Regions from separate parts of the Salimicrobium salexigens genome, predicted to be linked through region 1. Evidence: riboswitches for the same ligand, from Rfam matches in the RefSeq annotation. Region 1 holds a riboswitch; the other holds the start of a gene.
The links. Region 1 has a riboswitch for thiamine pyrophosphate ahead of tenA (thiaminase II). Riboswitches for the same ligand answer to the same signal wherever they lie in the genome.

Region 1 (3,776 bases):
ATAAGAGGATGACCGCTCGCAGTTACCATGACGGGGTCACAGACGTATGGTTTCCGCCGGGCCCCGATCCATTCCCCTACTGTGCGTGCAGCTTCTTTCGATGAAATCATTCCGGTTTTGATAGCATCCACAGGCAGATCCTCCTCAATACTTTTAAGCTGAGCAGTAAGGAATGGAACAGGTACGTGATGAACCTCCCGGACTCCCATAGTGTTCTGGGCGGTCAAAGAAGTCAGCACAGACATTCCGTACACCTGCCATTCTTCCATCGTCTTGATATCCGCCTGAATCCCGGCTCCGCCTCCGGAATCGGATCCTGCGATTGTCAGTGCTGTATATGGTCTCATCTCGCCGCCTCCTTTCCTGCAGGCCATTCTTCCAGTGAATAGGACATTTCCCAGAAAGCGAGTTCCAACTGACAGCTTTTCCGGAAAGCTTCTTTCATTTTCCGCCTGTCTTCCGGAGATGCCCGCTCCGCTTCCTCATCCAGACGTTTCATCATGTAGCCGGTGGTTTCGGCAATAGAATCATCGGCATAGAATTCAATCCACTCATAGAAAGGATGGTCCGATTCCGGAGAGAAACGCCGTTTCAATTCTTTTCCGATTTCATCGTAAGTCCACGGACAGGGAAGCATAGCCGCAATTGTTTTTCCGAGCAGACCTTCTGTGGCCACACTCTTCATGTGAGCACGATAATGATCCGCTGTCGGTGGCATCGGATAACCCTGAAGATTTTCGTACGGGGTGCCTGCGTAATCGCTTAAATTGCGGTGTGGGTGCATCTCATCCCCCAGCACAAAGGCGATCTGATTATGAAAAAATGTTATATCCTCCCGACTGTCGGATTGGGAAATGGCCGTGCCATAAAGGGTAAGGAAGGTATTCAAGTATTCATAGTCCGCTTTTACGTAGTGAGCCACCGCTTCTTTCGGCAGTTCACCTTCGCCAAGACCCTGTACAAACGGGTGATCGAAAATCGCCTGAAATACATCTTCATTTTCTCTTCTTAATTCTTTCGTAAATGACATAAAAATAGCCTCCTCGTTTAGTATAAAGGAAGCCCCCATGTGCAGAGTGCTTCCCTTCGGCGGCATGACCCGCATCAGGTTCAAAGGGACTAAGGCAAAACCTTATCTCAGCGATATCCGCGCCCCCAGCAGTTCAAATAATTAAGTTGTCACGATAGCTGTCTGTTTCAGCCGGACTGCGACCATCCAGCCTATCAGCGCCCCGGTCACGGTACTTACAGCGAATGAAGGTACAAAAGCGAAAACCCCGGCGCCTGTACCCATCAACAGATTGGCGATCGGTACGGAAGCAAGAGATCCGAATAATCCTGTCCCGATGATTTCACCGGTTACCGCTCCCCCGATACGCTTCGTGTAGTGATATGTCACTCCCGCCACAAAAGCCCCGATCATACCCCCCGGAAATGCTAGCAGAGTGCCGAGACCTAACAGGTTCCGCAACACAGCTATCAGGAAAGCTATCGTCACCGCCGGCAGCGGTCCAAGCGTAACGGCAGCAACGACGTTGACGGCATGCTGGACCGGATAGGCCTTTGCTATTCCGGCCGGAAACCACAGCATCTGTGCCCCGAGCGTTCCGAGTGCAGTAAGCACAGCCATGGTCGTAAGCAGTTTTGTGCGATTCATAATTCTCCCCCCTTTTATCCCAGGCAGAAGAAGAAGCAAAAAAACCGGGTCCTGAATTACAGGACCCGGTTCGTCAATGGTATGTTGACTACTTCCCCACGCTGGTATGAGCCAGATCAGGTCCAGAGAGTCGGAAAGTCATTCTTTCCTCTCAGTCCGTATCACGGACACCCCTAGTAGTTGATTACTTATTCACTTGGACGATACCAGTATAACAAAAGCCAGAATCTTTTGCACCATCTGAACCGTTTTTTCGAAAATATCAGTAATTTCCACAAGGAGGCATTGACAATCCCGGAGAGAGTAATAGAATTTAGAAAAAGCAGTCTTTTTGCTACAGTAAGGGGTGTAAGCAATGATTCGCATCGACAATCTTACCCGGCGGTTTCCGAATGGCAAAGGGATTTTCAACGTCTCTTTTGAAGTACAGGAAGGGGAAGTGTTCGGGTTTCTCGGACCTAACGGATCTGGTAAATCCACGACTATCCGTCATCTCCTCGGGTATATGAAACCTCAAAAGGGGAGTGCTGTAATTGACGGTTATGATACGTGGAAGAATCAGGCGAAAGCACGGGGAAGAATCGGTTATTTACCGGGGGAGATCGCTTTTCTCGAAGGAATGACAGGGAGCGACTTTCTCGATATGATGGCAGGAATGCAGGGGATCACGGACAAGAGCAAACGGACCAGCCTGATTCAGCGTCTCCAGTTTGATCCCGATGCTCCTATCCGGAAGATGTCCAAAGGGATGAAACAGAAGATCGGAATCGTTGCGACATTTATGCACGACCCCGATGTATATATTCTGGATGAACCCACCTCCGGACTGGACCCCCTTATGCAAAAGCTTTTCGTCGAGCTCGTGCTGGAAGAGAAGGAAAAGGGAAAAACCTTTCTGATGTCCTCCCACAGCTTTTCGGAGATTGAACGAACGTGCGATCGTGCAGCTATCATCCGGAATGGAGAGATTGTTACGGTCAAGGATATACACGAACTGCAATCCATGCAGCGTAAGGTCTTCGATGTCACACTGACCCGGTCCGAAGATGTTGAAGCTATGAAGGAATCCAGGCTTTCCATTAAAAAAACGGAGGGGTTATTCGTACGGGTCGAAGTCCAGGGGGACTTTGATAATTTTATCCACGAATTATCGAAGTACAGCGTCAAAAATATCAGTGCCGGCACCCAGAGTCTGGAACAGATATTTATGGATTACTATGATGCAGAGGAGGCCGGGTCATGAATTTTCCGCTTTATAAACAAATGATGAAATCAAATATTAAATTATTCCTCGGCTTCGGTCTCGTTTCCGCTATTTATGTAGTTCTTATGACGTCGCTGTTCCCCCTCTTTGCGGACAATCTCGATGAAATGGAAAGCATGATGGAACTGTTCCCTGATTCTCTATTAAGAGCTCTCGGACTGGAAGCTTTCGGCAACTATGGCCAGTTTATTTCAGCGGAATACTACGGATTATTCTACCTGCTTATTTTGGGTGTGTTCAGCGTAATGAGTGCGGTGCAGTTGCTGGCAAAACTTGTGGACCGGGGTTCCATGGCTTATCTCCTTTCCACCAGAATCTCCAGGGTTCAGATTGCTTTTACTCAGATGATGGTTCTGCTGAGCGGTCTTATCATTATACATGTCCTGAATTTCGGCGGGGGACTGGCTGCCGGCGAACTGCTGATAGATGAGCAGAATGCGATAGCCATGAAAGATTTTTTTCAGATCAACTTTGTGGGGTTTTTGTTATTTTTTGCAGTAGGGGGGTACTCTTTCCTCGTGTCTTCCCTGCTGAACGATGAGAGGTCGGCGTTAGCGACAGCAGGCGGGTTGACCTTCCTTTTTTACGGAATGAATATGATTGGAAAGATTGTGACCGATGTCGACTGGTTACGGAACATCACTCCCTTTTCGCTTTATGAACCCGGAAAAATCGCCGGAGGAGATGCGGAAGTATGGACATCTTCTCTCATACTTACGGGTATTGGAATCCTTGCTTATACTCTGGCAATCGTTCTGTTCAGGCATCGGAACCTCCCGTTGTAAAAGTCTGCCATACAGGAAGATCGATACTCAGGTTCAAAAGGAATCAGGCCCCCGGCATGTTTCTTTCACC
Region 2 (3,776 bases), on a different contig from region 1:
AGCTTTTCCGGCCACTCCCGCAAGAATCGCTCCGCTGACAAGGCGCGTCACAAACATCAGCAGTACATACCCGCCGGCAAGTGCTGCGTACCCGGACTGGAAGTATCCCCAGACGAAGCTGAAGACGGCGGCCATCATTCCGGAGAACATAAGTGTCCCGAGGTTGTAGCGGCGATACCCGGTCATGGCGAACGCCGATTCCGCACCGAGACCCTGGATCATTCCGCTGATCAGAAGCATGGGACCTGCTGCGTTCCCGAGCAGTACTTCGACAGTAGCCGCAATGGTTTCGGAAAGAAAAGCGGCGCCGGGTTTTCTGATAATATAAGCAGCGATAATAGAAACGATGAACCAGATGCCGAAGATAAAGTCATAACCGATTGGTCCGAAGAAACCCGTCAGTATTTTCCCCACAGGGAGAAAAGCGAGGTAAACGACTGCGAATACGACGGAAAGTACCGACATGACCACTATTTCCTTCAGTTTCCAATTCTTCATTTATTTCCTCTTTCCTGGGATGGACTGTTTGCGGACATCGCTACAGTCATTACGGTATGGGAAGAACCACTTTTCTCTGTGTCGCTGAACACTTCTTCAAGACCTTTGAACATCGTATTCGTATCCCCTGACAGCTTAGTGGCATAGTGAGCTTCGGAGACCTCAATCCCACTTTCTTTCATACGTTCAATCCCCTTGTATATAACGTCCATATAATTTCCGCCACCCATCGGGTAAAGGGAGAATTTTGCGCCGGTGTACTGATCCAGATCCCACAGCCCGTTTTCCGGCTTTTCTTTATGCCCGGTATATTGGTCACCCTCGGAATCTCCCGGGCACCCGACAGAAAACGTTGCATTCAGGGCTGTGTGTACCCCTGTTTCGGCTACACGCAGGAACACTGCCCGCGTCACGTCAAATACGTGCTCGATATCCCCGCGTACCGTCGTCGTCACTTCATCCGTATTCATCCATACTTTTGAAGTATCGATTTTTTCCAGAGCTCCCTTGATCTTTTCCTTGAAGTCATCACTCATCGGGTGAACCGAAAAAGAGCATCCTGCAATTTTCACATTTTCCTGCTGCTGACTCATACATAATTCCTCCTTTTAATAAAACAAAAAAGACTGCATCCGATTCGCGGGACGCAGTCTGTATCATTAAAAGAGTTTGCCGTTTTTATTCAGACTGCACTTCCCCACGCTGGTACTAACCAGATCGGGTCCAAAGGGTCAGAATTCAATTCTTCTCAGCCGTGAGCCGGCTCCCCCAGTGCATGAAACGATATGCAGTTTTTTGTTGTTTGAATTTATCATAAAGCATGCAGAAAATTTTGTAAACCGTCGTTTTCCGCTCGATATTTACGTTTACACCATTTTCAGAGCTTCCATTACGGGAGATTCGCCTTTCGTAACCTGAAACTCCTTGTTAACAAGATGAGGACTGTTCAACGTCTCCACTATAACTTTCGCGACATCTTCCCGCGGGACTTCGTCGCGCGGAATTTCCTCGCCTGCGTTCACTTTCCCCGTACCTTCGTCATTGGTAAGGCGGCCCGGATGGATGATGGTATACTCCAGACCGGAAGCGCGGAGCCATTCGTCCGCATAAAACTTACAGGCCGCATACGGACGGAAGTCTTCACTTCCCCAGCTGCCGCGCCTCGTATCGAAAGAGCTGATAAGAGCAAAGCGGCTTACGCCTTTCTGTTTCGCTGCTTCCATCATTTTCGCGGCTCCGTCCAGATCTATCATGATGGTTTTATCCTTCCCGGTATGAGGTCCGGACCCGGCAGCAAACACGACGGCATCCACGTCATCCATCAATGCGGCAAGCACATCGATTTCATCTTCCAGATCCGCAACAGCCACTCCTGCACCCAGGTTTTCAAAAAAGGATGCCTGTGTTTTATCGCGGATCATCGCTTTAGCTTCGAACTGTTCACTTTCCTGAAGCAGACGGACGAGATGTTTTCCTATCTGACCGTTCGCTCCGGCAACAAGAACTTTTTTCATATAATCCCGCCTTTCTAGTTACTTACAACAGGTGACTCCCTTACATAGTCGTTTGTTTCTGCCAAGTCTGCGAGAAATTGGGCTACGCTCGCACGCGACACACTCATTCCTACTTCATGTTTTCCTAAATAACCGATTTTAAGCGGCTTCTCCGCTTTGTCCGTAAGGAAGCCGGCACGTACCAGTGTCCAGCCCAGATCCGTACTCCGGATAGCTGTGGCCATACGTTCAATTTCACGCTGATTGTTGGCAAAGCCGAGGCGCAGTGCGGAAGCGACCGCATTTCGGCGGTAGTCTTTCTCGTCATTCGGGTCCTTGACGATGCCCGTCGTAATACCGACAAACCGTTTTGTTCCTGTTTCTCCCATCGTTTCTACGATGTTGATGACTCCTTCACTGAGCCTCTGCCTTTTAACGCGCCCGGAAGGACCTAGAAGGCTGATGACGGCGTCCATTCCGTCTACCGTTTCTTTGATTTTCTCCCGTTCATCCAGTGTACCTTCGATTATCGCTAGCCGGTCGTGCTCCATCGGATACAACTTTTCCGGACTTCTGGCATAGGCGTACACTTCGTGACCGCGACCGAGCAGCTTATCTATCAGCCGGAGACCGGTGGAGCCCGTACCTCCAAATACCGCTATTTTCACTGATACCTCTCCTTTCTCCTTACATACTGTACCTCTTTCATTTTCCCAAATTACCATCTCCGAAACAACTAATAGCTTATGTGGGATAAAGCCTTTACATTTGGGGTGTTATCCCTGTAACATTAAAAAGTGAATAACCACTCATCACTACGTCTTATACCTACCAAGGAGGAAATCACGTGGCAACTAAGAAGAAAAAGTATAAGTTTATGAACACGACCTTCTGGTCTTCTTTCCTCATCATTTTAGCCTTTACTATCTGGGGAGGATTGGCACCGGATACGTTAGCAACCCAGGCAGACACAGTGTACAGCTTTATAGCTAACACGTTTGGCTGGTTCTACCTTATCTTCGTATTTGCTCTCATCATTTTCAACTTCTACCTTGCTTTCAGTAAGTATGGAAGCATCCGTCTCGGCGGTGACGAGACACGCCCGAAATACCCTTTCTACACCTGGATTGCCATGCTGTTCAGTGCAGGGTTCGGTGTCAGTATCGTTTTCTGGGGCGTTGCCGAACCGATGACGCACTTCGGTACTCCCCCGCCATTTGAACCCGGAGTGGAAGCCGGGACAGCGGAGGCTGCCCGTATCGCCATGTGGAACGCTTTCTTCAATAACGGCATCCACCAGTGGGCTTCATTTACCTTCGTCGGTCTTGCCATCTCCTATTTCATTTACCGGCAGGAAGAACGTAGTCTTATGAGCGACACCCTTAACCCCGTCATAGGAGAAACCGGCAAGAAATCTCTGCGGCGCAGTATTGATACCATCGCGGTCATCGCGACCGTTATGGGGGTTGCTACCACTCTCGGTCTCAGTGTTCTGCAGATCAACAGCGGACTCGGAGCAACGTTCGGTATCGAGTCCGGGCAGACGACGCAAATTTTGATTGTACTGGCCATGTTCGTATTTTTCATGGTCTCCACGTTTTCAGGTCTTGACCGGGGGATCAAATACTTAAGTAACGTCAACCTCGGCCTCGCTCTTTTACTCATGGTCGTCGTTTTGTTCATAGGTCCGACAGGCTTCATACTTAACACTATTACTACAGGGATAGGGGATTACCTGCAGAACTTCTTCCAGGCAAGTCTCCGCCTCGGACATTATAGTGAAAG

Region 2: another riboswitch for thiamine pyrophosphate. It lies ahead of BW931_RS10570 (YkoF family thiamine/hydroxymethylpyrimidine-binding protein); the one in region 1 lies ahead of tenA (thiaminase II).

Annotation. Positions count from the first base shown of each region.
Region 1 is NZ_FTOK01000001.1:286,666-290,441, reverse strand. It holds gene thiD (bifunctional hydroxymethylpyrimidine kinase/phosphomethylpyrimidine kinase) at 1-347, opposite strand, end outside; gene tenA (thiaminase II) at 344-1,030, opposite strand; TPP riboswitch at 1,065-1,167, opposite strand; gene thiW (energy coupling factor transporter S component ThiW) at 1,172-1,657, opposite strand; TPP riboswitch at 1,734-1,842, opposite strand; gene BW931_RS01465 (ABC transporter ATP-binding protein) at 2,013-2,900, shown strand; gene BW931_RS01460 (ABC transporter permease subunit) at 2,897-3,706, shown strand; gene BW931_RS01455 (DUF488 domain-containing protein) at 3,772-3,776, opposite strand, start outside.
Region 2 is NZ_FTOK01000008.1:78,457-82,232, forward strand. It holds gene BW931_RS10565 (ECF transporter S component) at 1-498, opposite strand, end outside; gene BW931_RS10570 (YkoF family thiamine/hydroxymethylpyrimidine-binding protein) at 495-1,091, opposite strand; TPP riboswitch at 1,176-1,278, opposite strand; gene BW931_RS10575 (SDR family oxidoreductase) at 1,365-2,012, opposite strand; gene BW931_RS10580 (NAD(P)-dependent oxidoreductase) at 2,027-2,659, opposite strand; gene BW931_RS10585 (BCCT family transporter) at 2,839-3,776, shown strand, end outside.